DNA from 2 places in the Rossellomorea sp. GAMAL-10_SWC genome. Region 1 is predicted to be linked to the other one. Evidence: predicted binding sites of a transcription regulator. Region 1 holds the regulator's gene; the other holds the start of a gene.
What was found. Region 1 encodes CtsR, which represses protease genes until heat stress. Its sites were predicted from a motif close to ATGGTCAATAAAGGTCAAACA; they were not measured.

Region 1 (15,339 bases):
CGTCAAAGAAGGTAAAAACCCTGTAGTTGAAACCTCGTTCCCTCTTGAGTGGATCCTGAGTACGGCGGAACACGTGAAATTCCGTCGGAATCTGGGAGGACCATCTCCCAAGGCTAAATACTACCTAGTGACCGATAGTGAACCAGTACCGTGAGGGAAAGGTGAAAAGCACCCCGGAAGGGGAGTGAAAGAGAACCTGAAACCGTGTGCTTACAAATAGTCAGAGCTCGTTAACGAGTGATGGCGTGCCTTTTGTAGAATGAACCGGCGAGTTACGATCCCGTGCAAGGTTAAGTTGAAGAGACGGAGCCGCAGCGAAAGCGAGTCTGAATAGGGCGATATAGTACGTGGTCGTAGACCCGAAACCGAGTGATCTACCCATGTCCAGGATGAAGTTCAGGTAACACTGAATGGAGGTCCGAACCCACGCACGTTGAAAAGTGCGGGGATGAGGTGTGGGTAGCGGAGAAATTCCAATCGAACTCGGAGATAGCTGGTTCTCCCCGAAATAGCTTTAGGGCTAGCCTTATGTGTTAGAGTCTTGGAGGTAGAGCACTGATTGGACTAGGGGCCCCCAACGGGTTACCGAATTCAGTCAAACTCCGAATGCCAATGACTTATCCATAGGAGTCAGACTACGAGTGATAAGATCCGTGGTCAAGAGGGAAACAGCCCAGACCGCCAGCTAAGGTCCCAAAGTATACGTTAAGTGGAAAAGGATGTGGAGTTGCTTAGACAACCAGGATGTTGGCTTAGAAGCAGCCACCATTTAAAGAGTGCGTAATAGCTCACTGGTCGAGTGACTCTGCGCCGAAAATGTAACGGGGCTAAACGTATCACCGAAGCTGCGGATTGATACCGTATGGTATCAGTGGTAGGGGAGCGTTCTAAGGGCGTTGAAGCTAGATCGTAAGGACTGGTGGAGCGCTTAGAAGTGAGAATGCCGGTATGAGTAGCGAAAGACGGGTGAGAATCCCGTCCACCGTATGCCTAAGGTTTCCTGGGGAAGGCTCGTCCTCCCAGGGTTAGTCAGGACCTAAGCCGAGGCCGACAGGCGTAGGCGATGGACAACAGGTTGATATTCCTGTACCACCTCATTTCCGTTTGAGCAATGGAGGGACGCAGAAAGATAGGGTAAGCGCGCTGCTGGATATGCGCGTCCAAGCAATTAGGCTGATGTGTAGGCAAATCCGCACATCATAAGGCTGAGTTGTGATGGCGAGGGAAATATAGTACCGAAGTTCCTGATTCTACGCTGCCAAGAAAAGCTTCTAGCGAGGAAATAGGTGCCTGTACCGCAAACCGACACAGGTAGGCGAGGAGAGAATCCTAAGGTGAGCGAGAGAACTATGGTTAAGGAACTCGGCAAAATGACCCCGTAACTTCGGGAGAAGGGGTGCTCTTTTGGGTGTATGCCCGGGAGAGCCGCAGTGAAAAGGCCCAAGCGACTGTTTAGCAAAAACACAGGTCTCTGCGAAGCCGCAAGGCGAAGTATAGGGGCTGACGCCTGCCCGGTGCTGGAAGGTTAAGAGGAGGGGTTATCCCTTACGGGAGAAGCTCTGAATTGAAGCCCCAGTAAACGGCGGCCGTAACTATAACGGTCCTAAGGTAGCGAAATTCCTTGTCGGGTAAGTTCCGACCCGCACGAAAGGCGTAACGATTTGGGCACTGTCTCAACCATAGACTCGGTGAAATTATAGTACCTGTGAAGATGCAGGTTACCCGCGACAGGACGGAAAGACCCCGTGGAGCTTTACTGCAGCTTGATATTGAATTTTGGTACAGCTTGTACAGGATAGGTAGGAGCCTGAGAAGCCGGAGCGCTAGCTTCGGTGGAGGCGTCGGTGGGATACTACCCTGGCTGTATTGAAATTCTAACCTAGAGCCGTGATCCGGCTCGGAGACAGTGTCAGGTGGGCAGTTTGACTGGGGCGGTCGCCTCCTAAAGAGTAACGGAGGCGCCCAAAGGTTCCCTCAGAATGGTTGGAAATCATTCGAAGAGTGTAAAGGCATAAGGGAGCTTGACTGCGAGACCTACAAGTCGAGCAGGGACGAAAGTCGGGCTTAGTGATCCGGTGGTTCCGCATGGAAGGGCCATCGCTCAACGGATAAAAGCTACCCCGGGGATAACAGGCTTATCTCCCCCAAGAGTCCACATCGACGGGGAGGTTTGGCACCTCGATGTCGGCTCATCGCATCCTGGGGCTGTAGTCGGTCCCAAGGGTTGGGCTGTTCGCCCATTAAAGCGGTACGCGAGCTGGGTTCAGAACGTCGTGAGACAGTTCGGTCCCTATCCGTCGTGGGCGCAGGAAATTTGAGAGGAGCTGTCCTTAGTACGAGAGGACCGGGATGGACACACCGCTGGTGTACCAGTTGTTCTGCCAAGAGCATGGCTGGGTAGCTATGTGTGGAAGGGATAAGTGCTGAAAGCATCTAAGCATGAAGCCCCCCTCAAGATGAGATTTCCCATAGCGTTAAGCTAGTAAGACCCCTGAGAGACGATCAGGTTGATAGGTCAGAGGTGGAAGCGTGGTGACACGTGGAGCTGACTGATACTAATCGGTCGAGGACTTAACTAACAAGTTTGATAATGACATTATCTAGTTTTGAGGGTACGAAGTACAACTCTATAAATCAGGTGATTATGGCAAAGAGGTCACACCCGTTCCCATACCGAACACGGCAGTTAAGCTCTTTTGCGTCGATGGTAGTTGGGGGTTTCCCCCTGTGAGAGTAGAACGTCGCCTGGTAACCAAAAACATCAGCTATTAGGCTGATGTTTTTTTTGTTATCTAAAAATGCTCAAATGAACAAACGAAATAGAGCAAGTTAATAATTTTTTTAATAAAAGTAAAAAGGAAAAAAAGCTTCTTAAAAGAATTGTATAACATATATATATATATACTGATAAAGAAAAATCGCCGATTGGCGAGCCTTTAGGTAAAGACAGAGAGGATATAGCACTTATATTTAATACCCAAAATTGAAAAATACGTCAATTTTTCTTCTAGGCTACCAATTCAATTTATACAATTCTTAAAGGTAAAAAGATTAAGAGCTGTATCGTTTGGAAAAAATGGTAAAGAGATAATAGTTGAAATTTTTCATGAAAGGAATATAATAATAGTCAAAGATAGTCAAAGTCAGTAAAGGTGGTAAATAGATGAAGAATATATCAGATATTATTGAACAATATCTAATGCACTACTTTGACATATCCGATAAAGATTATGTCGAGATAAAAAGAAGTGAAATAGCGAATAAATTTGATTGTGTACCTTCTCAAATAAATTATGTAATTAATACTAGATTCACATTAGAAAGAGGATATGTAGTAGAAAGTAAACGTGGTGGCGGCGGGTATATTAGAATTATTAAAGTGCAATTTCATGATAAAGCAAGCGTGATTGATCAAATATTAAGTAGTTTTACTAATAATATTGCACAGTCTAGCTCAGAGGACTATATTCGTCTACTACTTGAAAAAAATGTAATTACTGGGCGAGAAGCAAAAATGATGTTAAGTGTATTAGATCGTTCAGTAATAATGGTTAATTTACCTTATCGAGATGAGTTAAGAGCAAGAATGTTCAAGGCAATGCTAAGAAGCTTAAAGTATAAATAGAATATGGAGGTTGCCCATAATGATTTGTCAAGAATGTCAAGAACGTCCGGCAACATTACACTATTCTAAAATTATTAATGGTGAGAAAACAGATATTCACTTATGTGAGAAATGCGCAAATGAATCGAACAATAAACATATTTTTTCTGAAATAGGTGGTTATTCTGTAAATGATTTGTTAGCTGGATTGTTTAAAGGTAATACTGGTATTTATGAAATGAAGAAAAATAAATTTCATCAAGATTCCCAAATTGAATGTCCTAGATGTAAGATGACTTTTCAAAAATTTACTAAAATTGGACGTTTAGGTTGTTCTACTTGTTATGAAACATTTATGGATCAGATGAAACCAATTGTTAAAAGAATTCATAGTGGTAATGTATCGCATACAGGGAAAATACCTCAAAAGATTAATGGGGCGATCTCCTTGAAAAGGAAGCTACAAGACTTGAAATCTCAAATGCAAAATTTTATTGATAAAGAGGATTTTGAGCAAGCAATTAAGATACGGGATGAAATTCGTGAAATTGAAAAAGATTTACAAGCCCTTCAAAAGGAGGTGGAGTAAGTTACATGTCTATTAATCGAATTATTAATGAGGCCATCAGTCCATGGATGAAACAAGAAGGTCCAGATGATGATATCGTTTTAAGTAGTCGTATTAGGTTAGCTAGAAATTTCAGTGCATATTTGTATCCAGCTTTACTTAGTCAAGACAAGGCAAAAGAAATTTGTCATTTAGTTAAACATTATTTTGAAGGTAGTACAGCTTTACCAAACGGACCTTTTGAATATATTGAAATTAATAAGTTAGAACCAGTAGAGAAAAGAGTATTAATTGAAAAACACTTAATAAGTCCTAATTTAGTTCAAGAGTCGGTACATGGTGCATGTATATTATCTCAGGATGAACAAATTAGCATTATGATCAATGAAGAAGACCATTTAAGAATTCAAGCTCTATTTCCAGGTTTACAACTTAGAGAGGCACTTACTCAAGCGAATCATATTGATAATTATATAGAGAGTCAGCTTGAATATGCTTTTGATGAAACAATTGGTTATTTAACCAGTTGTCCTACTAACGTTGGTACCGGATTAAGGGCATCAGTGATGATGCATCTTCCAGCACTAGTCATCACGAAACAATTTAACCGTTTAATCCCTACTATTAATCAACTTGGTTTAGTAGTAAGAGGAATTTATGGTGAAGGTAGCGAAGCATTAGGTAATATCTTTCAGATTTCGAATCAAATAACATTAGGGAAATCGGAAGAAGAAATAATAGAAGATTTAACGACAATTGTTCAACAACTGATCAAACACGAGAAATCAGCAAGAGATGCACTTGCCAGAACTTCTTTAATTCTTTTAGAAGATCGAGTCTTTCGTTCTTTAGGTACTTTGAAATACGGAAGAATTATCGAAACAAAGGAAAGTGCTAAGTGTTTATCGGATGTACAATTAGGAATTGATTTAGGTTTAATTGATGGTTTATCTAAAAACTTTTTACATGAATTAATGATATTAACTCAACCAGGTATTTTACAACAGTATGTAGGTGATCAGCTTACTCCCGAAGAAAGGGATATTAAAAGAGCATCACTAATACGCGAAAGACTATCTAACAAAAATAACTAATTATATGGGAGGAACCAATTATGATGTTTGGTCGATTTACAGAACGTGCTCAAAAAGTATTAGCTCTTTCTCAAGAAGAGGCAATCCGAATTGGACACTCAAATATAGGTACAGAACATATTTTACTAGGACTTGTTCGAGAGGGAGAAGGGATTGCTGCTAAGGCATTACTTGCACTTGGATTAAGCCCAGAGAAAGTACAACAAGAAGTAGAAACATTAATAGGACGTGGCCAAGGAGTTGCTCAAACAGTACACTACACTCCTAGAGCTAAAAAAGTGATTGAATTATCAATGGATGAGGCTCGTAAATTAGGGCATTCATATGTAGGAACAGAACACATCCTTTTAGGATTAATTCGAGAAGGAGAAGGCGTAGCAGCAAGAGTATTAAATAATCTTGGTGTTAGCTTAAATAAAGCTCGTCAACAAGTTCTTCAATTATTAGGTAGCAATGAAAGCTCGTCTAATCATCAAAATGGATCTGCTAATCAAGCAAACACACCGACATTAGACAGCTTAGCTCGTGATTTAACTGTATCAGCTAGAGAGGGTCGCTTAGATCCAGTAATCGGACGTGGTAAAGAAATTCAGCGAGTAATTGAAGTGTTAAGCCGACGCACTAAGAATAATCCAGTATTAATTGGTGAACCTGGTGTAGGTAAAACAGCGATTGCAGAAGGATTAGCGCAACAAATTGTAAATAATGAAGTACCAGAAATTTTAAGAGATAAACGAGTAATGACACTTGATATGGGTACTGTTGTAGCTGGAACTAAGTACCGTGGTGAATTTGAAGATCGTCTGAAAAAAGTAATGGACGAAATTCGTCAAGCTGGTAATATTATTCTTTTCATTGATGAACTTCATACATTAATTGGTGCAGGTGGAGCTGAAGGTGCAATTGATGCATCAAACATCTTAAAACCATCATTAGCACGTGGTGAACTACAGTGCATCGGTGCAACAACAATTGATGAATACCGTAAATATATCGAAAAAGATGCTGCGTTAGAGCGTCGTTTCCAACCAATTCAAGTTGATCAGCCGAGTGTAGAGGAGTCAATTCAAATTCTTCAAGGCTTACGTGATCGTTATGAGGCACATCATAGAGTATCAATTTCTGATCAGGCAATCATTGAAGCTGTAAAACTATCTGATCGATACATTACAGACCGTTTCTTACCGGATAAAGCAATTGATGTTATTGATGAGGCAGGTTCTAAAGTACGACTACGTAGCTTTACAACACCGCCAAATTTAAAAGAATTAGAATTAAAATTAGAGGAAGTTCGTAAAGAGAAAGATGCAGCTGTTCAAAGTCAAGAATTTGAAAAAGCAGCATCATTAAGAGACTCAGAACAAAGATTACGTGAACAATTAGAAGATACGAAACGTCAATGGAAAGAGAAACAAGGTAAAGAAAACTCAGAAGTAACTGTAGAGGATATAGCGAATGTTGTATCATCTTGGACGAATATTCCAGTTACAAAACTTGCTCAAACAGAGGCAGATAAACTGTTAAATATGGAAAGTGTTCTTCATAAACGAGTAATTGGTCAAGAAGAAGCAGTAGTAGCAGTTTCTAAGGCTGTAAGACGTGCAAGAGCTGGATTAAAAGATCCAAAACGTCCAATTGGTTCATTTATTTTCTTAGGTCCTACAGGGGTAGGTAAAACAGAGCTAGCTCGAGCGTTAGCTGAAACAATTTTCGGCGATGAAGATGCGATGATTCGTATTGATATGTCGGAGTATATGGAAAAACACGCAACATCTCGTTTAGTAGGAGCACCTCCAGGATATGTAGGATATGATGAAGGTGGTCAATTGACTGAGAAAGTTAGACGTAAACCTTACTCAGTAATTCTATTAGATGAAATTGAAAAAGCTCATCCAGACGTATTTAATATTCTACTTCAAGTATTAGAAGACGGTCGATTAACTGATTCAAAAGGCCGCACAGTTGACTTTAGAAATACACTTGTTATCATGACATCAAACGTTGGGGCAAGTGCTTTAAAAACAAATAAATATGTTGGATTCAATATTAACGATGGAGAAAAAGATTACAAAGATATGAAAGGAAAAGTATTAGAGGAACTGAAAAAAGCATTCCGTCCTGAATTCCTAAACCGTATCGATGAAACAATCGTCTTCCATTCATTAGAGAAGAAACATATTAAAGAAATTGTTCACTTAATGGTTAATAGCTTAACGAAGCGTTTAAAAGAACAAGAAATTGAACTAGAATTATCAGATGCAGCAATTGATAAAATTTCAGATGAAGGATTCGATGCTGAATACGGAGCTCGTCCATTGAGAAGAGCAATTCAAAAACAAGTAGAGGATCGTTTATCCGAAGAATTATTAAAAGGTAATGTTGAAAAAGGCCGAAAAGTTATTCTTGATGTAAAGGATAATGAATATTTGATTAGATCAGCGGCTGAAACTGTAAATCAATAAGCAATTACAAAGTTCATACCTTTTATGAAGGATAATTGAACAAATTAATTGTAAAGTTATCTAATTTGTGAAAAAGGGCGTGAAGCCCTTTTTCTTATATCAAAAAAGCGTTAGGATAGACTTAGAATACATACTCTATTAATATAGAAAATCATAGTAACAAAAGAGGTACTATACATATGGCTAAAAAAAATAAAACTAAATTCGTTTGTCAGTCTTGTGGATATGAATCAGTTAAGTGGATTGGAAAGTGTCCTGCATGTAACGAGTGGAACACAATGGTTGAGTTTATAGAACAGCCCGCTAGTTCAAGAAGGCTAACATTTAATACAAACGCAACAGTAGAAGGAACGAAACCAATTTCAATCATGGAAGTGGAAATTGGCACTGAAACTCGTATCGAAACCTCATTCGATGAATTTAACCGGGTTTTAGGTGGCGGGATCGTTTTAGGTTCATTAGTATTAATTGGTGGTGACCCGGGAATTGGTAAGTCGACGATGCTCTTACAGGTTTCCTCACAATTGGCTAAAAAGGATCATAAAGTTTTATATGTTTCAGGTGAAGAATCTCAGAAGCAAATAAAATTAAGAGCAGAACGACTAGGTGTCGCTACACAAAACTTATATGTTTTATCCGAGACAGATTTGTCTTATATTGCTCGATATATGGATGAGATGTCTCCTGATTTTGTTGTAATTGATTCGATTCAAACAATTTATTTACAAGAAGTAACATCTGCTCCTGGTAGTGTTTCACAAGTACGTGAGTGTACTTCAGAATTAATGAAAATCGCGAAGACTAAAGGGATCCCAATCTTTATAGTAGGGCATGTGACAAAAGAGGGATCAATTGCTGGCCCACGTTTACTGGAGCATATGGTAGATGCAGTATTATATTTTGAGGGTGAAAGACATCATACATATCGAATATTAAGGGCAGTTAAAAATCGTTTTGGATCTACTAATGAAACTGGTATTTTTGAGATGAAAGAGTTAGGATTAGTGGAAGTGCTAAATCCATCGGAAATATTCTTAGAAGAGAGACCTTTTGGAGTAGCAGGTTCAACTGTTGTTGCTTCTATGGAAGGTACTAGACCTGTACTAGTTGAACTACAAGCACTTGTCTCTCCAACAAGCTTTGGAAATGCAAGACGAATGGCAACTGGTATAGATCATAATAGAGTATCGTTAATTATGGCTGTATTAGAAAAGAGAATGGGCCTTTTATTACAAAATCAAGATGCTTATTTAAAGGTTGCTGGAGGACTGAAGTTAGATGAGCCAGCTGTAGACTTAGCTGTTGCAGTGAGTATAGCATCAAGCTTTCAAGATAAACCTACTAATCCAACAGATGTAGTAATTGGTGAAATCGGTTTAACAGGAGAAGTTCGAAGGGTATCTAGAATAGAGCAAAGAGTACAAGAAGCGGCAAAACTTGGATTTAAAAGAGCAATAATTCCATCAAAAAATATTGGAGGATGGAGTTTTCCTGAAGGAATGGAAATAATAGGTATTAATACAGTACATGAAGCATTAAAATACGTGTTAGGAGGGTAGAGATGGAGGATCAAAAACAAAAAGCTAAATCAATGTTGCCAGTTTTAGAAATGATTGCTCCAGGTACACCATTGCGTGATGGCATTGATAATGTACTTAGAGCACAGACTGGTGGATTAATTGTACTTGGCTTTAATGATGAAACAAAAGAAATGGTCGATGGTGGTTTTCATATTAATGACCCTTTCTCTCCAGCTAGCTTATATGAATTAGCAAAAATGGATGGAGCACTCATTTTAAATGAAACAGGGTCAAAAATCCTGTTAGCAAATGCACAATTGATACCAGATCAATCAATCTTTACAAAAGAAACTGGTATGCGTCATCGAACTGCAGAGCGAGTATCAAGACAGACAGGAAACTTAGTAATTGCTATTTCGCAAAGACGTAATGTTATTACTCTTTATAAAGGTAACTTGCGTTATACACTGCGAGATATTGGCGTAATTTTAACAAAAGCTAATCAGGCGATTCAGACTCTGGAAAAATATAAAATTGTGTGGAATCAAGGGATTACTTCACTTAGTATTTTAGAATTTGAAGAGCTAGTTACATTATTTGAAGTTGTAAATGTTTTACATAGTGTTGAAATGGTTCTTCGAATTAAAAATGAAATTAATAACTATGTAATTGAACTTGGTGATGAAGGACGACTGATTGAATTACAGTTAATTGAGATCATTTCGGACCTTGAGGAGGAGGCATTACTTTTAATAAAGGATTATCATTATAGTAAGGAACAAGATCCTAAAAGTATTTTGCAAAAACTCCAAGAACTGGCAAATGAAGAATTGTTAGAGGATCATGCCATTATTAAATTGCTAGGTTATCCGAATAACACAAATCTTGAGGAAATGGTAGAGCCTAGAGGGTATCGTATGTTGATGAAAATTTCTAGACTGCCGCCGCTAGTGATTGAAAATTTAACACAGCGATTTAAGCACCTTAAAGGGATCTACAAAGCTACTCTTGCTGAGTTAGATGATGTTGATGGAATTGGTGAAATTCGTGCAAAAAAAATCAAAGAAGGATTAAAACGAATTCAGGAGCAACTATATATCAATAGACATAACTAAGTTATTTCGTCTAAGATAGAGTTATTATTTATTTAAAGGAGGTGGCGAATTGATAAAGAGGATCGTTCAAGTTATTTATATTTTTGTCGGAAGTACTTTAGGTTTAGTACTTTTTCCACTATTAGATAAGCTATTAAAAACTGAGTTACCTAATATTTTGCATAATTCTTATGTGCAAGCTTTAAGTGGAGCAGTGATCTTTTTTATTTTATCGCTTTGGTTAGTTGATCCAACAGTAACGTTTATCAAGTATATTGAGGAGAAATTATTAAAAGCTCCTATTTCAATGATTTTGTTTGGTAGTTTAGGACTTGTTTTTGGACTTATTCTGGCATTTCTTATTTCATTGCCAATTGACTCAATTAGATTACAGTATGTTTCATCAATTATTCAAATAGTTGTTACGATTTTATTAGGATATTTAGGTTTTCAAGTTGGGATTAAAAAGAGAGAAGAATTATTGAGTTTATTTACTCTTTCTTCAAAGGCCAAGAAAAAGGCTGCTGAAGAGCAAGATGCATCATTCGATATTCCAGTTAAAATTTTAGATACTAGTGTAATCATTGATGGTCGTATTGCTGATATATGCCAAACTGGATTCATAGAAGGAACAATTGTGATTCCACAATTTGTATTAGCAGAATTACAATATATAGCTGATTCCTCAGATACGTTAAAACGAAATAGAGGACGAAGAGGATTAGATATTCTAAACAGAATTCAAAAAGAGCTAGCTATGAAAGTTGAAATCTACGAAGGTGATTTTGAAGATGTTCCTGAAGTAGATGCAAAATTAGTAAAGCTTACTAAATTAAAAAATGGTATTTTAGTGACAAATGACTTTAATTTAAACAAAGTAAGTGAACTTCAGCAAATTAAAGTTTGGAATATTAACGATCTAGCAAATGCAATTAAACCAGTAGTATTACCCGGGGAAGTATTAACAGCTTTTGTAGTAAAAGAAGGTAAAGAAAAATTACAAGGTGTTGCATATTTAGACGATGGTACAATGATCGTTGTAGAAGACGGTAAAGAATCAATTGGGAAACGAGTAGAGACAGTTGTTACAAGCGTACTACAAACTTCTGCTGGTCGCATGATTTTTGCAAAAGTAAAGTAAGTTAGAGGGGTATACGTAAAATGCAATATAAGGTCATCATTCCAGCAGCGGGATCTGGTTCTCGAATGGGTGCAGGCTATAATAAATTATTTCTAAAAATAATTAGCTCGCCAATTATTGAATTAACATTAAAAGTATTTGGCGAAGATCATCGTTGCAATGAGATTATCTTACCGATTAAGGAATCTGAAAAACAGTTCTTTGAAACTTTAAATTTGCCAAGCTTTATTCAAAATAAAATAACCTATGTAAAAGGTGGAGCAGAAAGGCAAGAAAGTGTTTATAATGGTTTAGTTTCAATTAAGGATACTGAAAGTTTTATTTTAGTACACGATGGGGCGAGACCTTTTGTAACAAATGCAGTGATTGAACGGATTCTTGAAAAGATGAATGAACATGAGGCAGTCATCTGTGCTGTTCCAATGAAAGATACAATAAAGAAAGTTATTGATCAAGAAGTCGTTGAAACAATCGATCGTTCTACACTTTGGGGAGTACAGACTCCCCAAGCTTTTACATACAAATGTTTAATAGAAGCGCATCAAAAAGCAAACGAAAATGGTTATTTAGGAACTGATGATGCTAGCTTAGTTGAATGGAACGGAAGTAAAGTTTTTGTAGTAAATGGAGACTATAACAATATTAAAGTAACAACTAAAGAAGATTTGTTTTTTGCTGAAACAATCTATGAACAATATAGAGGTTAGAAGGTGTTTACATGTTTAGAATTGGACAAGGGTTCGATGTTCACGCTTTTGCAGAAAATCGCCCGTTAATTATTGGTGGAATTGAAATCCCATACGAATTAGGTTTATTAGGTCATTCTGATGCCGATGTTCTTCTTCATACAATATCGGATGCATTACTAGGGGCTATAGGTGAAGGGGATATAGGTAGACATTTCCCGGATACGGATCCAGCTTTTAAAGATGCTGATTCAGCAAAACTACTTCAACACGTATTTCATATTGTTAAGGATAAAGGCTATGAGTTAGTTAACGCGGATTGTACGATTATTGCTCAAGCGCCTAAAATGGCACCATATATCCAATTAATGAGAGAACGAATTGCAGAACTGCTTGAAACGACATCTGATTGTATTAATGTTAAAGCAACAACAACTGAAAAATTAGGTTTTACAGGAAGAAAAGAAGGAATTGCATCCCAAGCGGTTGTATTGTTACAAAAGAAGGCTTAAACTAATAAAGTATATTAATTATTCAGTGGAGAGTGTCTATAAATGTCAAATAGAGTAAGAGTTCGTTATGCACCTAGTCCGACAGGTCATTTACATATTGGAAATGCACGTACAGCATTATACGTATATTTATTTGCTAAGCATTTTAACGGTGATATGGTATTACGTATTGAAGATACTGATATCGAACGTAATGTTGAAGGTGGCGAAGAAAGCCAAGCGAAATATTTACACTGGTTAGGTATTGATTGGGATGAGGGTCCTGATAAAGGTGGCGAGTACGGTCCTTATCGTCAGCTAGAAAGACTAGACTTATACAAACAACATGCTAATGAATTAATTGAGAATGGGCATGCATACAAGTGCTATTGTACAGAGGAAGAGCTTGCAGCGGAACGTGAAGCACAATTAGCGGCTGGTTATCCAACTACACGTTATAGCGGAAAATGCCGTCATTTAACAGCTGAAGAAAGAGCTGTAAAAGAAGCAGCGGGTGCAGAGCACACTATTCGTTTTGCAGTACCAGCAAACGATACGTATGAGTGGGAAGATATCGTTCGTGGAAATATTAAATTTGAATCAAAAGATATCGGTGACTGGGTTCTTGTTAAAAAGAACGGAATCGCTACTTACAACTACGCGGTAGTAGTTGACGATGCATTAATGAAGATTAGTCACGTTCTACGCGGTGAAGAGCATATTTCGAATACTCCTAAACAAATAATGGTATATCGTGCATTAAATTGGGATGCTCCAGATTTTGGTCATATGGCAGTAATTGTAAACGAAAACCGTAAAAAGCTTTCTAAACGTGACGAATCTGTATTACAATTTATTGAACAATATCAAAATCTTGGTTACTTACCAGAAGCGTTATTTAACTTTATTGCTCTTCTTGGTTGGTCACCAGTTGGTGAAGAAGAAATTTTCAGCAAAGATGAATTTATTAAGATTTTCGATCCTAGCCGTTTAAGTTCAGCTCCTGCTATGTTTGATAAGCAAAAATTAACTTGGATTAACAACCGATATATTAAAGAGCAACCATTAGAAAAAGTGGTAGAAATTTCATTACCACATCTAATTAAAGCTGGTTTTGTAAATGAAGAACGCACTGCAGATGAAAATCTATGGGTTACAAATCTAGTAGCTTTATATCAAGATCAAATGAGCTTTGGTGCTGAAATTGTAGAATTATCAAGCTTATTCTTCAAAGAAGTATTAACATTCGGTGAAGAAGAGCAAGCTGTTATTTCTGAAGAGCAAGTGAAGGAAGTACTTTCAGCATTAGTTGAAGAACTTAAAGCTTCTGAAGAATTTACAGTTGATTCAATTAAAGCTGCAATGAAATCAGTTCAAAAGTTAACTGGCCAAAAAGGCAAAAAGTTATTTATGCCAATTCGTGTTGCAACAACTGGTCAATGTCATGGTCCTGAATTACCAGCAGCGATGACTTTATTAGGAAAAGAAAAAGTTATTGCTCGTTTACAAAAAATAATTGGTTAACATTTTGATTAATTTGTAATATATATAAGTAATATTCATATAGGTAAAATGTTGATAGGGAAAAGTAAATGGTTACTCGTTACCCAGAGAGAATCACATTGGTGAAAGTGATTTTAACAGTAGTCATGGAAGTGCCCCCTTGAGTCCTTAGCCGAAAAATACGTTTGAGTAGGCTAGGGCGGTGGAAACCGTTACATTACATGAGTTGAGATAAATTTATTTTATCTAAACAGAGTGGAACCGCGCATAAAGCGTCTCTGTGTATTTTATGTACACTGGGACGCTTTTTATTTTTTATAGAGAAAAAATAAAATTATTAATAAATTCTTTAAGGGGAAATGAAGATGCTAAAGTACATGAAGGAAGATGTAGCGACGATATTTGAACGCGATCCAGCCGCTACTAGCTATTTAGAAGTTATTCTTACGTATGCTGGTTTACATGCATTATGGCTTTATCGATTTGCTCATTATTTCTATCGGAAAAAATGGCACTTTATTGCAAGAAGTATTTCACAGTTTGCTCGTTTTTTAACAGGAATCGAGATTCACCCAGGGGCGAAAATTGGTAGACGATTTTTTATCGATCATGGAGCAGGAGTTGTAATTGGAGAAACATGTGAAATAGGTGATGATGTTACGATTTATCAAGGAGTAACATTAGGTGGAACCGGTAAGGAAAAAGGTAAGCGACATCCAACTTTATTGAGTGGGGTACTAGTAGCTACGGGAGCAAAAGTTCTAGGATCAATCACAATCGGAGAAAATGCAAAAATCGGTGCAAATTCAGTTGTACTAAAGGATGTTCCAAATAATACTACGGTTGTTGGTATACCTGGTAAGATAGTTGTTCAAGATGGAATTAGAGTAAATAATCAATTTGATCACTGTGATCTACCTGACCCAGTAGCAGATCGATTACTACAACTAGAAGCGGAATTAGAAGAGCTAAGAAGTTTAATGAGAATATCTGAAAGGAAGTAAAACGATGGCAATTCAAATTTATAATACATTAACAAGAAATAAAGAAGATTTTAAGCCGATAGAAGAAGGTAAGGTCAAAATGTATGTATGTGGACCTACTGTATATAACTATATTCACATTGGTAATGCAAGACCTGCTATTGTTTTTGATACAGTAAGACGCTATTTTGAA
Region 2 (15,339 bases), 550 kb from region 1:
GGGATTAATCTATTTTATGAAGGAATATTATTATGAACAAAAATTCAGTTCAATCCTTCAAGATTTAAATCCATTAGAAAATATTGGTCTTGATGAACAATTAGAACAAGTACTTCTAAATAATATGTGTTATCTAGAGCCGCATCCATCACTGAATATTGCGATTAACGGAGCAAAGAAAGTACAAACGACTTGGGAAGAAGATTATATAATACTACGTAATCATCTTCAATTATGGTTTTTCGCTATATGTGAACTTACATTAAAATATAAAGAATTACCTGTAAATGAAGATGTTTTATTAGCTGCTACACATTATCTTGTTGAAAATGAAGTAAAACGTGTATCACAAAAGAAAATTGCAGCAAACTATAATATCTCTACCTATTTATTAAATAAAGGCATTAACGCCATTCGAAGCTTGTTTTAATACCAGATGGTGTTAATGCAAGCTTTCTTTATTTCTCATTAAGGTAAGTATAAATTGGCAGCAAGGATTTGTACTCGATGTGGTAGCCGATTCTAGAATTAAGTATAAGTGCAACTACGCCTCTGACTTCGCCTTAATGGCTCGTCAGTCGAAGAGTTTTCTTTATCATGAGCATATGATTTGTTGTTTTATGTCATCGCGTATTAGGATAGTGATAGTTAATGAAGTAGGGCAATTAGCCATTTAAGTACAAGGAGTGATTAAGAAATGGAAGAAAAAATTTATGATGTTATTATCATTGGAGCTGGTCCTGCAGGGATGACTGCAGCTGTATATACATCTCGTGCAAATCTTTCTACATTAATGATGGAACGTGGTATTCCAGGTGGACAAATGGCAAATACTGAAGAAATTGAAAACTACCCAGGTTTTGATAGTATTTTAGGTCCAGATTTATCAAATAAAATGTTTGATCATGCGAAAAAATTTGGTGCTGAATACGCTTATGGTGACATTAAAGAAATTATCGACGGTAAAGAATATAAAACAATCATTGCTGGTAAAAAAGAATACAAAGCACGCGCAATTATTATTTCAACTGGTGCAGAATACAAAAAAATTGGTGTTCCAGGTGAGCAAGAGCTTGGCGGACGTGGTGTATCTTACTGTGCAGTTTGTGATGGAGCATTCTTTAAGGATAAAGAATTAGTTGTTATAGGTGGCGGAGATTCAGCAGTAGAAGAAGGCGTATATTTAACTCGATATGCTTCTAAAGTTACAATCGTTCACCGTAGAGATCAATTACGAGCTCAAAAAATTCTTCAAGACCGTGCATTTGCAAATGAAAAAATTTCATTTATTTGGAATTCAACAATTAAAGAAGTTAACGGAACTGATGGTAAAGTAAGTAGCGTAACGCTTGTAGATACTCAAAATGGTGAAGAATCTGAATTTAAAACAGATGGCGTATTTATCTATATTGGAATGCTTCCATTAACAAAACCATTCTTAAGTTTAGGTATTACAAATGAAAATGGATATATCGAAACAAATGATGTGATGGAAACAAGAGTACCAGGTATTTTTGCAGCTGGTGATGTTCGTGAAAAAACTTTACGTCAAGTTGTAACAGCTACTGGAGACGGAAGTATTGCTGCTCAAGCAGTACAACATTATATTGAAGAATTAAAAGAAGAATTATCTAAAACTAACTAATCTTGATTAGAAACAATAAATTGAAATATAAAATTAAGTTTTAGAATTGTGAACGAAATTGTAATATTCTGAAACTTATATGTAATTAGGGTGTAACTCTCTTGAAATATAGTTACTGTAATATAGACAATAACCAGAGAGCCCCCTAATATATATAGGAACATGGATATGCGCTTGTCCATGTTCCCTTTTTTTGTGCACTAAAGTATAAATTTGCAGCGACAAAGAAGGACCGGACGCAGTAAGATTTATTATAAGTTTAACTACGCCTTTAGTCTTCGCGAAAAAGCGCGTAAATCAGGTGAGTTTTCTTTATTTGTCTCCGAAAGTGATCGATTTTGTTCCCTCAACCGTAGTTCGAACCCACAAGATTTTTTCCTTTAGCCAGGATCTTTCAGCCCTAATTCCCACTCTTAACAAGTTGTTGTCTGACTAGTTTAACGGTATAATATAGATTGGGCAGTTTCAACCAACTGCAAGTCCAAATTGTAAGTGAGGTATAAGAAATGCAAAGAGTTACACATTGTGTTTTGGTAAATGAAAATAATATCCTCTTGCTACAAAAACCTAGAAGAAACTGGTGGGTTGCACCCGGCGGTAAGATGGAGCCAGGTGAAAACATTAGAGAAGCAGTTGTTCGTGAATATCGTGAAGAAACAGGTGTTTACTTAAAAAACCCTAAATTAAAAGGTGTTTTTACAATTATTATAGAAGAAGATGCTAAGGTAGTGAATGAATGGATGATGTTTTCATTTTTGGCTACCGAGTTTGACGGCGAAAATCAAGATGAGTGTGAAGAAGGAATTCTTCGCTGGCATGCAATAGATGAAGTGAAAAATCTTCCTATGGCAGCAGGTGACTATCATATTATTGATTATTTACTAAAGGGTAAAGAAATTTTACATGGTACCTTTGTCTATACACCGGATTTTGAACTATTAAGATATCGTTTAAATCCTAGTTAACCTAAATTATAGAAAGGGTTGAGTTAAATGCCTACAAGATCACATGTAAAAATGGTTATTATAACTGGAATGTCAGGTGCTGGAAAGACTGTCGTTGTTCAAGCGTTAGAAGATATCGGTTATTTCTGTGTCGATAATCTTCCTCCTGCTCTACTTCCAAAATTTGTAGAGCTATTAAAGGACCCGGATCACAATACAACAGATAAAGTTGCTCTTGTTATGGATTTACGAGGAAGAGAATTTTTTGATCAGTTAGGAAATTCACTAGATCAATTAATGTCTACTCCTTCAATCATCCCTCAAATTTTATTTTTAGATGCAACGAATGCTGCACTCGTTACTCGATACAAAGAAACTCGTCGCTCACATCCACTTTCTCCAACGAGTTCTCCATTAAAAGGAATTGAGTTGGAACGTACTCTTTTAGCCGAGGTAAAAGGGCGTGCACAATTAATTTATGATACTTCAGATTTAAAGCCTAAAATATTACGAGAAAAAATAATTGAACAATTTAGAGAAAATGAACAAGAAGGTTTTTCAGTAAATATTCAGTCATTCGGTTTTAAGTACGGAATACCGATTGATGCGGATTTAGTATTTGACGTACGATTTTTACCAAACCCATTTTATATTGAATCAATGCGTCCTTTAACTGGCTTAGATGAAGAAGTTTCGTCTTATGTTCTTAAATTTAATGAGACAACCGAATTTATGCTGAAATTAATTGATTTAATTAGTTTCATGTTACCTCAATATAAAAGAGAAGGTAAACGACAACTTATCATTGCGATCGGATGTACGGGTGGACAGCATCGCTCTGTTACTTTAGCGGAGTATTTAGCTAACTACTATAAGGATCAATACGATACGAATGTTAGTCATCGGGACGTTGAAAAAAGGAGTCATAAGTAATGGTTAGTCAACGTTCGAAAATAGTAATAATTGGAGGCGGAACAGGACTATCAGTTTTAGTTCGTGGGTTGAAAAAACATCCCGTTGATATTACCGCTATCGTTACAGTCGCAGATGATGGTGGTAGCTCTGGACGATTACGTGACGAGTTAAAAATTCCACCGCCTGGTGATGTACGAAATGTACTTGCCGCATTATCAGATGTGGAACCGATGTTGGAAGAATTATTCCAGCATCGATTTGCAACATCTGGAGACCTTTCTGGACATTCTCTAGGTAATTTAATGCTAAGTGCAATGACTGCGATTACAGGTGATTTTTACCGTGCAATCATTGAAATGAGAAGGGTATTAAATGTTAGAGGGAAAGTTATACCAGCAGCTAATCAAAGTGTCGTATTAAAAGCTGAATTAGAAGATGGCACAATTGTTTCAGGTGAATCAAAAATTCCTTATTCGGGTAAGAAGATTAAAAGAGTATTTTTAGCACCAGCAAATGTTGAACCTTTAAAAGAGGCTCTTGATGAAATTAATCGTGCTGACTTAATTGTAATTGGACCTGGTAGTTTATATACGAGTATTCTTCCTAATCTATTAGTTACTAAAATTGGGAAGGCTGTTGTAAATTCAAAAGCTAAAAAAGTATATGTATGTAATGTGATGACTCAAGCGGGTGAAACTTTGTATTATACAGCTAGTGATCATGTAAGGGCTCTATACCAGCATTTAGACTCAAGTTTTATCGATACAATTATTGTAAATGAAGGCAAAATGCCTAAAAATATTTTAGAACTTTATAAGGAAGAACATGCTCAACAAGTAGAATTAGATATAAATGAGCTTGAATCTTTAAATCTAGAAATTGTTCAAAAGTCGATCGTTAAATATGATGATAATGTGATTAGGCATGATACAGTAAAGTTAGCTGAAATCTTATGTGATCTAATCCCAACAAAAATAAAAGAATAATGAAAAAATATATAGAGCTAGAAGGAGGGGGTGATTCAAATGTCCTTTGCATCAGAAACGAAAAAAGAATTAACAACGATTGAGATCAAAGATTGTTGTTCAAAGTCGGAGCTATCCTCTTTAATTCGAATGAATGGTTCATTATCAATTGCGAATCGCCAATTTATTGTAGATGTAGTTACTGAAAATGCAGCAATTGCTAGAAGAATATATGTATTAATTAAACGTGTTTATGATGTGGACGTTGAATTGCTCGTTCGTAAAAAAATGCGTCTTAAAAAGAACAATGTATATATTGTTCGAATAAAAGAAGAAGCGAAACATATTTTAAATGATCTTTATATAACTGGTGAAGGATTTACATTTACGAATGAAATAGCGAAAGAGCTAATTGCGAAGAAATGTTGTAAACGCTCCTATTTAAGAGGTGCTTTTCTAGCTGGTGGTTCGGTAAATAATCCAGAGACATCTTCATATCATTTAGAAATTTTTTCACTATATAAAGAGCATACGGAAGAAATTTGTCGTCTAATGAATGAGTTCGGATTAAATGCTAAAACACTAGAAAGACGTAAAGGTTATATTACGTACTTAAAGGAAGCAGAAAAAATTACTGAGTTTTTAAATGTTGTTGGTGCACATTCAGCTTTATTAAGGTTTGAAGATATCCGCATCGTAAGAGATATGAGAAACAGTGTTAATCGTCTAGTAAATTGTGAAACTGCGAACTTAAATAAAACGATTAGTGCAGCCTTTAGACAAATTGAAAATATACGTTATATCCAAAGCTCAGTTGGTTTAGATATATTACCGCCAAAGCTACGTGAAATTGCAGAACTTCGAGTAGCGTATGAGGATGTAACATTAAAAGAGTTAGGTGAAATGGTATCTAGCGGTGCAATTAGTAAATCAGGAATCAATCATCGACTACGTAAAATTGATGAAATAGCTGATAAACTAAGAGCGGGAGAACCAATTAAAATAAAATAAAAGTTAAGAGGGAAGAAAAAATGATTGAGAAAAAAGGGAGAGTACTATTAGAAACTGGAATACAGGCTCGTCCAGCTGCACAATTTGTTCAAGTTGCTACGAGATTTCGTTCAGAAGTATTATTAGCTTACAAAGGTAAACAAGTAAACGTTAAGAGTATTATGGGTGTTATGAGTCTTGCTGTACCTCATGGAGAAGAAATTGTAATTACTGTTACTGGTGACGATGAAGTTGAAGCGATGGAAGCTGTAATGGACTTTATCGGAGAAGAAATTTAATGTAATTGGACATTCACAAGTTGGATGTCCAATTTTTTTCTATAAAAAAACTAGCCGAAGAATTACGGCTAGTTTATTATTATTATTATTATTATTTAATAGCTGCAGTATTAGAAATTACTTTATCAATTAATCCGTATTCTAATGCACGATCTGCAGTCATAAAGTTATCGCGCTCTGTATCACGCTCGATCGTATCTAATGGTTGACCAGTACGATCTGCAAGAATTTTGTTTAATTTATCACGTAAGAACAAGATTCGCTTAGCTGCAATTTCGATTTCAGTAGCTTGACCTTGAGCACCACCTAATGGTTGGTGAATCATAACTTCTGCATTTGGAAGAGCATATCTCTTTCCTTTTTCCCCAGCAGATAATAAGAACGCACCCATTGAAGCCGCCATACCAATACAAATTGTAGATACTTGTGGCTTAATAAAGTTCATCGTATCATAAATAGCCATACCAGCAGTAATACTTCCTCCTGGACTATTTATGTATAATGAAATATCCTTTTCTGGATCTTCTGCCGCTAAAAATAAAAGTTGTGAAACAATTGAGTTAGCTACGTTATCATCGATTGCGCTACCTAACATGATGATGCGGTCTTTTAATAGACGAGAGTATATATCATACGCACGCTCACCACGACTTGTTTGTTCAATAACTGTAGGAATTAAATTCATTTTTTCTCCTCCTTGTTTAAAACAAATGAATGATTAATACAATAATACCTTTAAGGTCAGAAAAGGTCAAATAAAAGAGATGCTATATTTAATGTATTATTTAAACTAAAAAATATTGACCTTTTATAACATATCTATTTATCTAATACTTCAACATCATTAACGACTTTTCCTATTATTAAACGTAACTTTATGTAGTTTTTCTTTTGATTAGTTAAAAAACTAATAACTAAATGATTGGAGTATATTCTAGGCTTGTGGATAGTATGTAGAACCTATCAAAATGAGAACGTGAGAAAGGAAGAAGCAAACAATAAAAAAAGTCCCCTATATACAGAGGACGTCATGAATTTATATTTTTTTGTTTAAATTAAATTTTTGCTTAATTTTCTTTATTAATTTCATACATAAATAAACTATACCACTTAAAATACCAAGTATAATCATTAAATTTAATAAATTTATAGACCCCATTTTTTATCTCCTTTAGTTTTAAAAAGCATACAAATTAAAACTACCAGATGTGGTATTAACTGTAACATACGCATTTGTATATGTATATACAACTAACTCAGCGCTATATTTTTTAGTCTTATCCATAGCTATACTTTTTCCAGTTAAACTAGTACTTAGACTAGAATCGTGTACTAATCCAACTTAAGTACCCCCACTACCTACTACTCTATAAGCAGAATGTGTTGTAACCAATTTCATACTTTTTACTTTAGAAGAACCTGATGCAATACTTGCCTTAATATTTCCTTTATACGAATTTGTTAACAAACCTGAAGTATAATATACCTTGCCTGAAAAATTAACATTTACTCCTTGTGATGTTTTAGTTTTATTAAAGGATTTATTTACTGTGCCTCCCAAAGGCACCCATTTTATAGAACGACCTTGTATAGTAGGTTCAACTGAAATTTGAGCATAATTTTTTATAAAATCTGTATCAGATTTATTAAATGGTTCCCCTATCTTATAAGTAGAATTAATTAAATTAAAAAGTTCTTCAATTTGTTCAGGAGTCAAATCAAGATTTTCAGAAAAAAGTGGCAAATCTGCTGAGCTATTATTATTTTCTGCATGAGATGAGTTAGGAAACAAAAAGAAAAAACCACATAAAATCAAAATAGGAAATAAATATAATATTTTTTTATACAAAATCTCCAATTCAATTAATTTGGAAACGTTCCCTAAAATAATTTTAGCAAAATTTAACAAAAAAATGGAAGTAAATGTGACAACATATCAAAAACTAAAATATTTTTTAATAATGAGTAAACTAGTGGTAATGAAAAAATGCTACGTCTATATATACTAGACAAAGGCATCGAAGGAAAAGGCACACTAAAAAGAATCAAGAAAAAAGCTTATACTGGTATCAACAAGTCATCAAAAAACGGAAAAAACCTATTAAATAATGATCATCAAAGAAGATGCACACAAATCAATCCCATGTGCATCTTCTTCTTTTCCAATTTAAAGAATATTTTCATACTCAAAAAGAAACCTAAATCATTGCGGTCAGAACATTCTAACGATATAATAAAAAACATAAGATTTTCTAAAAATCTCTTTCTAGACATTTCATATTTCTTAATCTTTTTTTAAAACATAACTCAGTGGATAGAGCACGTTTGAATAAGCTACTTAGCGAAACTACAGCGCACCAATCGAGCCACACCTTGAAATTACCTACTGAGATTGGGGTGGGAAATACGAAACTCTTATTTTAACTTATAGTATATTGCCGAGCCGCTACTTGCAATTACATACTGAGGCAAGGGTGGGACAGAGTAAACATATTTATGGTGAAATACCATTCGAGCTGTTCCTTGCTACTACCCCCTGAGATTGGGGTGACAATAAGATATACTTATTTTAACTTTATATTAATATGCGTTCGTAGCTCAGTTGGATAGAGCAACGGTTTCCGGTACCGTGTGTCGCAGGTTCGAATCCTGTCGAGCGCGCTAAAAGAATAAACCGAATGATAAAATCTGTAAATTAACAGATTTATCACTCGGTTTTTATTTTTCCTCCGTTACCTCCTGAATCTCAGTACAAAATCCTACCTTTACCCTACAACTAAAGATGTACTAAAACTCCATCCAATGAAGAATGGGTTCCCTTAACTTAAAATCATATATTTAAAGTAAATAAAGGGAGGTCATTCAAATGGATATGAATTCTTGGTTTCTTGAAGAAATGGCTCAAATCAATAAAGATGAAATAGAAAGAGAATTAAAATTTAAAGAAACCTATAAACTGTACTCAACATGTAAAAAGAAAAAATATTGCATCGACTTAAAAATCATTAAATTCTGTTTCTAATCAAGAGAAGTTTAAAATCATTTTTTTAATTAGAGTCGAGTAATATTATCGATTATTTTTCCTCCTTCTATTTTTTTCCTCTATCCTTTTTCCTAAATATATGATATATTACTCTTTGCGATGAGCTAATTTGAGTAAGACGAGAGATATGCGCAAGCTAAACGCGCGGATGTGGCCGCCCGGTCTCTCGCCTCAAACGCATCAAGACGTCTGCTGCGGCAGGCGTCTTTCTTTTTGTCCATTCCTTTGTGTATAATAGTACATATTAAAATTGAAGGGAATGTTTTTGTGTTAACGATTGCAGAATACACTGTAGAAGAAATAAAAGATCCATTTGGTATCATTGAAGGTGATCGATATGAGTTTATTCTTTATATCAATGTACCAGAGGATGATGAATTATTTAATGAAAAAGGTATATACATAAAAGTGCTTTTTGGAGTAAAAGGTGAAGAGTCGAAATTAATTAAATATGACTTGTATGAAGCTGAGTCTAATCAGTATTTAGATTTTGATTTGGAAGAAGATGAAGAAAAAGAAGTATTTGAATTTTGTAAAACTCATTTAACAGTTGAAGATTAATATTAATGTGTTGTTGAATGACACACTTTAGTTTAGGGAATCGTTTAGATTGAGTAATTTGGCAACACACTATTTTGTGATTGTAAACACAGTACCAATTGAGCTTACACACTGATAAAACACTAATATTTTGAATAAATGTTTCGTCTTGAGGACCTTGATTTATCAAGGTTTTTTTGTTGTGTTTTTAAATAGAAAGATTTTTTAGAATATTGGCATAGAATTTGCAATATTTAAATTGATTCATAACTTGTCCTTGTAACGCGTAATTCTTTTGTCATTATTTGTAAAAATGTAAGCGTTTCATCGACGAGGAAAATTGAGGAGGTGTAGGATGAATATCTTATTGGTATGTTCTGCAGGAATGTCGACTAGTCTACTTGTTACAAAAATGGAACAAGCAGCTAAGGCAAAAGGAATTGAGGCAACAATATGGGCTGTTGCTGGTGATGAGGCAAAAGAAAATTTAGTCAAAGCGGATGTATTACTTCTTGGTCCTCAGGTTCGTTATCTAGTCTCAGAAATGAAAAAGTTAGCTGAACCTAAAGGGATACCAGTAGATACGATTAATCCAGTGCATTATGGATTGATGAATGGTGAAGCTGTGCTGGAAATGGCTTTAAATTTGAAAAAATAAAACGGGGAATTAAAAATCTAGAGAGAAAAGAAGGTGTATTTTGAATGATGCGTTTTGCTGAAAAGTATATAATGCCTGCCGCAGCGAAGTTTGGTAATCAACGTCATTTGTTAGCGATCCGTGATGCGTTAATTGGAATGATTGCCATTACGATGATTGGAGCTTTTGCTGTACTTATTAATAACTTAGGTGGCGCAATCCACGGCTACGATAAAATGATGGAAACAGTCTTTGGTGCAAACTGGAAAACACTAGGCAGTGATATTTGGTGGGGAACATTTGCATTTATGACAGTATTTGCCGTAGTAGGGATCGCGCATAGATTAGCTCGTTCTTATGGTGATGAAGGTTTTGAAGCAATGCTTGTTGCATTAGCGTGTTACTTTGTACTTGTTCCCCAATCATTAGCTGCAGTATCTGTTACGTTAAATGGTGGTAAGACAGCTACAGGTGGAACTTGGGGATTTATTAGTTGGAATTCATTAAACTCAACGGCTTTATTTACAGGAATTATCGTTGCGATTGTTGCGACTGAAATTTTTGTTCGTTTAGCTAGAGTGAAACAATTAGTTATTAAATTACCAGATGGCGTTCCACCTGCAGTATCAAAAGCATTTGCAAAGTTGTTACCAGGTATGTTAACAATCTTTATCGTTGCATTAATTGGCTTATTGTTCAGATTATACATTTCGAACGGCGTATTCTTTAATGATTGGTTAAATTCAGTTCTTGTAAAACCATTAACTGATGCAGCTGATTCATTAGGATTTGCAGTTGCGATTGCATTCTTTGTCCATTTCTTCTGGGCGATTGGATTACATGGTCCAAATATTTTAGGGGGGATTACAACTCCTTTATTAACAACTCTAGGTAACCATAACATCGATTTATATGCAAAAGGTGTGACAGATCTAGATAAGTATTCAGTCTTAGCAGGGCCATTCTTAGATGCATTCGTATATATGGGTGGATCAGGTACTACAATTGGTTTACTTGTTGCAATGTTCTTAGTTAACCGTAAACGTCATAAACAGATGATTGCTTTAGGAACACCTCCAGGATTATTTAATATTAATGAACCAATTATTTTCGGTTTACCAATCGTGTTAAACCCAGTATGGTTAATACCATTTATCTGTACTCCAATTGTTTTAACCATTATTTCTTATTTAGCTGTTCAATCACATATTGTTTTCCCAGTTGTTTCTACAATCCCTTGGGTAACTCCACCAGTAATAGGTGGCTATTTAGCAACAGGTGGTCATTGGAGCGGTGCAGTTTTATCGCTTGTAAACGTAGCGATTTCAATCGTTATTTACTTACCGTTCGTTGTAGTAGCAGAAAGAATGGAAGCTAGAAAATCAACAGAAACGACAAGTAGTAATTCATTAAATGTATAATAGAATGTGAAGGAGAAGAGTGCAAATGCCTACCGACACAAATAATGAACAAATTGCATTTCAGCTTATATTACATTCCGGTAATGCTAAGAGCTTATTAATGGAAGCTATGTATAAAGCCCGTGATGGAGAGTTCGAGGAAGCTCGTAGAAAAGTAAACGAGGCAAATGCCGAACTTAGGCTGGCTCATCATTCACAAACTTCACTTATACAAAGTGAAGCAGGAGGGCAACAATACAAAATTAATATTCTTTTAGTACATGCACAGGATCATTTAATGAACACTTTAACAACAAGAGATTTAGTAGAAGAAATTATTTATTTACATGAGAAAATTTCACTCTAATTATTGATAAAAAAGTGGTGTAGATTAATTCTACATCACTTTTTTTCATAGATCACATAGAACAAAATGTATAATTTAAGTAAGGATCGTAAAGTGTTTTAAAACACTACAATAAAGTACATATAAATCACGACACACTAACAGGGTAATAACACACTAAAACAATTTAAGGAGATTGACGAACAATATTTAACACACTAGATGTTTTAAGTTACTTTCCTTTTAAAGTAAAGAAAAAAGATTTCATAATGATGAGTCCTTATAGGACAAGGTTTCAATGAGTAAATGATCTTATTTTTGAAAATGTCAGAAAAAGTTGGCACGCCATTTGCTATATAAATAGTGTACAAAATAAATAAATAAATAAATTTGTAGATGCTACAGGGGACTGTTTCTTACTTTCAAACAAACCTGTAAGCGCTACACTAATTCTAATACTGGAGGAATAACAATGAATATTTTATTAGCTTGTTCAGCAGGAATGTCTACTAGTTTACTAGTAACCAAAATGGAGGATGCAGCAAAAGCAAAAGGGATTGAAGTGAAGATTTGGGCAGTTTCGGGTGATGCTGCAAAAGAAAACTTAGATAAAGCAGATGTTCTTTTATTAGGACCACAAGTACGTTATTTAGCTGCTGAAATGAAAAAAGTTGCCGAGCCAAAAGGGATACCAGTTGATGTAATCAATCCAGTACATTATGGACTTATGAATGGTGAAGCTGTTTTAGAATTAGCACTTAGTTTAAAAAAATAGTCATGTACGTTGCATACATTTTAAACAAAAGGGAGTCTTAAAAAATGATGAATTTTGTAGATAGATATATAATGCCAGCTGCAGCAAAGTTCGGTAACCAACGTCATTTATTAGCAATACGCGATGCGTTAATCGGGATGATTGCCATTACAATGGTCGGCTCATTTGCAGTTTTATTTAATAATTTAGGTGGAGCGATCAAAGGTTACGACAAAATGATGGAAGCTCTTTTTGGAGTGAATTGGAAAACACTTGGCAGTGATATTTGGTGGGGAACATTTGCATTTATGACTGTATTTGCAGTTGTAGGGATTGCTTATAAATTAGCTCGTTCTTATGGTGATGAAGGATTTGAAGCAATGCTTGTCGCATTAGCGTCATATTTTGTACTAGTGCCACAAACATTAAACACTGTAACGGTTACATTAGAAAATGGAAAAACGGCTACTGGTAGTGTTTGGGGGTTAGTGAACTCTACTTATACTAATTCAACTGCACTTTTTACCGGAATAATCGTTGCCATTATTGCAACAGAAATTTTTGTTCGCCTATCAAGAATAAAGCAATTAGTTATTAAATTACCAGATGGTGTACCACCAGCAGTTTCCAAAGCATTTGCAAAGCTATTACCAGGTATGCTTACAATCTTTGTGATCGCGATTGTTGGATTGTTATTCAGATTATATTTATCGGATGGAGTATATTTTAATGATTGGTTAAGCTCAGTACTTGTTAAGCCATTAACGAATGCTGCAGACTCTTTACCGTTTGCAATCGGTATAGCATTCTTTATTCATTTCTTCTGGATGCTTGGCTTACATGGACCAAATATACTAGGTGGAATTACGACACCATTATTTACAGCTTTAGGAAATGAAAATATTGATTTAGCAGCAAAAGGTGTTACAAAGTGGAGTGAATACAATGTAATGGCTGGCCAGTTCTTTGATGCATTTGTATTCTTAGGTGGATCAGGTGCTACGTTAGGGTTAATCATTTCAATGATATTAATAAATCGAAAACGTAATAAACAAATGATTGGATTAGGTGGGGCACCAGGTTTATTCCAAATTAATGAACCAGTTCTTTTCGGATTGCCAATCGTGTTAAATCCAATGTGGTTAATTCCATTCATTGGTACACCAATTATCTTAACAGTTATTTCATATTTAGCGATTTCTTTAGGGATGGTTCACCCAGTAACTACGAATATTCCATGGGTAACACCACCAATTTTAGGTGGCTGGTTGATTACAGGGGGACATTGGACAGGTGCAGCCTTAGCAGCATTTAACTTAGTGATCTCTGTGGTCATCTATTTACCTTTTGTTGCATTACAAAGACGAATGGAATCTAAAAAAATAAGAGAAGCAGCAAATAATCAAAGTGCTGCAATGTAAGGCAGTTTGAGGAGGATACGAAATGAGTACTTTAACGACAATTGAGCAAACAGCATTCGAATTAATCTTACACGCAGGAAACGCAAAAAGCTCATTAATGGAAGGTATGCAGGCTGCTCGAGCGGGTAATTTAGAAGAAGCAAATAGTAAGATTGAAGAAGCAAAGAAAGAATTAAATCTTGCGCATCAGGCACAAACTTCATTAATTCAAGGTGAAGCACGTGGAGAGAATGTTGAATTAAGTATCTTATTAATTCATGCTCAAGATCATTTAATGAATGCATTAACGATGAGAGATTTAGTAGTAGAAATAATTTTCCTACACGAAAAATTAAATAAATAAGAGAAAATAGAAAAGTAGTTTTCTAGAATGACCGGGCTACTTTTCTCCTATCATATAGAAGGAGTGAAGAAAATGAGAAACGGTATTAAAATAGCAACAATTGGTGGCGGTTCAAGTTATACTCCAGAATTAGTTGAAGGATTTATTAAACGTTATGATGAACTACCTGTAAGAGAGTTATGGTTAGTGGACATTGAAGAAGGTAGAGAGAAACTTGAAATCGTTGGAAACCTTGCGAAAAGAATGGTAGAAAAAGCAGGAGTACCAATGGAAATTCATTTAACACTTGATCGACGTGCTGCTCTTAAAGATGCTGATTTTGTTACGACACAATTTCGTGTAGGCTTACTTGAAGCTCGTATGAAGGATGAGCGTATTCCTTTAAAATATGGGGTAATTGGTCAAGAAACAAATGGTCCAGGTGGTCTGTTTAAAGCACTTCGTACAATTCCGGTTATTTTAGATATCGTTAAGGATATTGAAGAGCTTTGTCCAAATGCTTGGCTCGTAAACTTTACGAATCCTACGGGGATTTTAACAGAAGCGATTTTAAGATACACAAATTTCCGTAAAGTAGTAGGTTTATGTAATGTACCAATTCATATTCACATGAACATTGCAAAAGGTCTAGGGGTAGAAGCTGAGCGTGTGCATATTGATTTTATGGGATTAAATCATATGGTTTACGGAACGAAAGTATTATTAGATGGTGAAGATGTAACAAGTCGTGTTGTAAGTGAATTTGCACGCCCTGCTGAAAGTATGACGATGAAAAATATTAAGGCAATGGATTGGAATCCTGATTTTATTGAAGCACTTGGAGCGATTCCATGTCCGTATCATCGCTACTACTATCAAACGAAAGTAATGCTAGAGGAAGAGCTTGAAGCAGCGAAAAAAGATGGTACGCGTGCTGAAGTTGTAAAAAAATTAGAAGAATCATTATTTGAATTATATAAAGATCCTAATTTAAATAGTAAGCCACCACAATTAGAAAAACGCGGTGGAGCTTATTATAGTGATGCTGCATGCCGATTAATTTCATCTCTATATAACAATAAAGGTGATATCCAACCTGTTAACACAATGAATAATGG

Region 2: the regulator CtsR is predicted to act here: its motif matches at 6,496-6,516, upstream of clpP (ATP-dependent Clp endopeptidase proteolytic subunit ClpP).

What each region holds. Positions count from the first base shown of each region.
Region 1 is NZ_CP144911.1:4,244,084-4,259,422, reverse strand. Features, by position in the region: rRNA gene V5E38_RS20680 (23S ribosomal RNA) at 1-2,579, shown strand, start outside; rRNA gene rrf (5S ribosomal RNA) at 2,635-2,750, shown strand; gene V5E38_RS20670 (CtsR family transcriptional regulator) at 3,164-3,625, shown strand; gene mcsA (protein-arginine kinase activator protein McsA) at 3,645-4,193, shown strand; gene mcsB (protein-arginine kinase McsB) at 4,199-5,266, shown strand; gene clpC (ATP-dependent protease ATP-binding subunit ClpC) at 5,287-7,728, shown strand; gene radA (DNA repair protein RadA) at 7,908-9,287, shown strand; gene disA (DNA integrity scanning diadenylate cyclase DisA) at 9,290-10,363, shown strand; gene V5E38_RS20640 (PIN/TRAM domain-containing protein) at 10,413-11,483, shown strand; gene ispD (IspD/TarI family cytidylyltransferase) at 11,504-12,190, shown strand; gene ispF (2-C-methyl-D-erythritol 2,4-cyclodiphosphate synthase) at 12,202-12,681, shown strand; gene gltX (glutamate--tRNA ligase) at 12,724-14,184, shown strand; T-box leader at 14,227-14,446, shown strand; gene cysE (serine O-acetyltransferase) at 14,529-15,167, shown strand; gene cysS (cysteine--tRNA ligase) at 15,172-15,339, shown strand, end outside.
Region 2 is NZ_CP144911.1:4,795,283-4,810,621, forward strand. Features, by position in the region: gene V5E38_RS23165 (tetratricopeptide repeat protein) at 1-430, shown strand, start outside; gene trxB (thioredoxin-disulfide reductase) at 698-1,645, shown strand; gene V5E38_RS23175 (NUDIX hydrolase) at 2,152-2,610, shown strand; gene rapZ (RNase adapter RapZ) at 2,638-3,522, shown strand; gene V5E38_RS23185 (gluconeogenesis factor YvcK family protein) at 3,522-4,490, shown strand; gene whiA (DNA-binding protein WhiA) at 4,530-5,480, shown strand; gene V5E38_RS23195 (HPr family phosphocarrier protein) at 5,501-5,758, shown strand; gene clpP (ATP-dependent Clp endopeptidase proteolytic subunit ClpP) at 5,850-6,443, opposite strand; gene V5E38_RS23205 (hypothetical protein) at 7,101-7,607, opposite strand; tRNA gene V5E38_RS23210 (tRNA-Arg) at 8,346-8,419, shown strand; gene V5E38_RS23215 (hypothetical protein) at 8,625-8,780, shown strand; gene V5E38_RS23220 (DUF6509 family protein) at 9,069-9,362, shown strand; gene V5E38_RS23225 (PTS sugar transporter subunit IIB) at 9,697-9,999, shown strand; gene V5E38_RS23230 (PTS sugar transporter subunit IIC) at 10,044-11,399, shown strand; gene V5E38_RS23235 (PTS lactose/cellobiose transporter subunit IIA) at 11,425-11,745, shown strand; gene V5E38_RS23240 (PTS sugar transporter subunit IIB) at 12,197-12,499, shown strand; gene V5E38_RS23245 (PTS sugar transporter subunit IIC) at 12,544-13,899, shown strand; gene V5E38_RS23250 (PTS lactose/cellobiose transporter subunit IIA) at 13,922-14,242, shown strand; gene V5E38_RS23255 (6-phospho-beta-glucosidase) at 14,315-15,339, shown strand, end outside.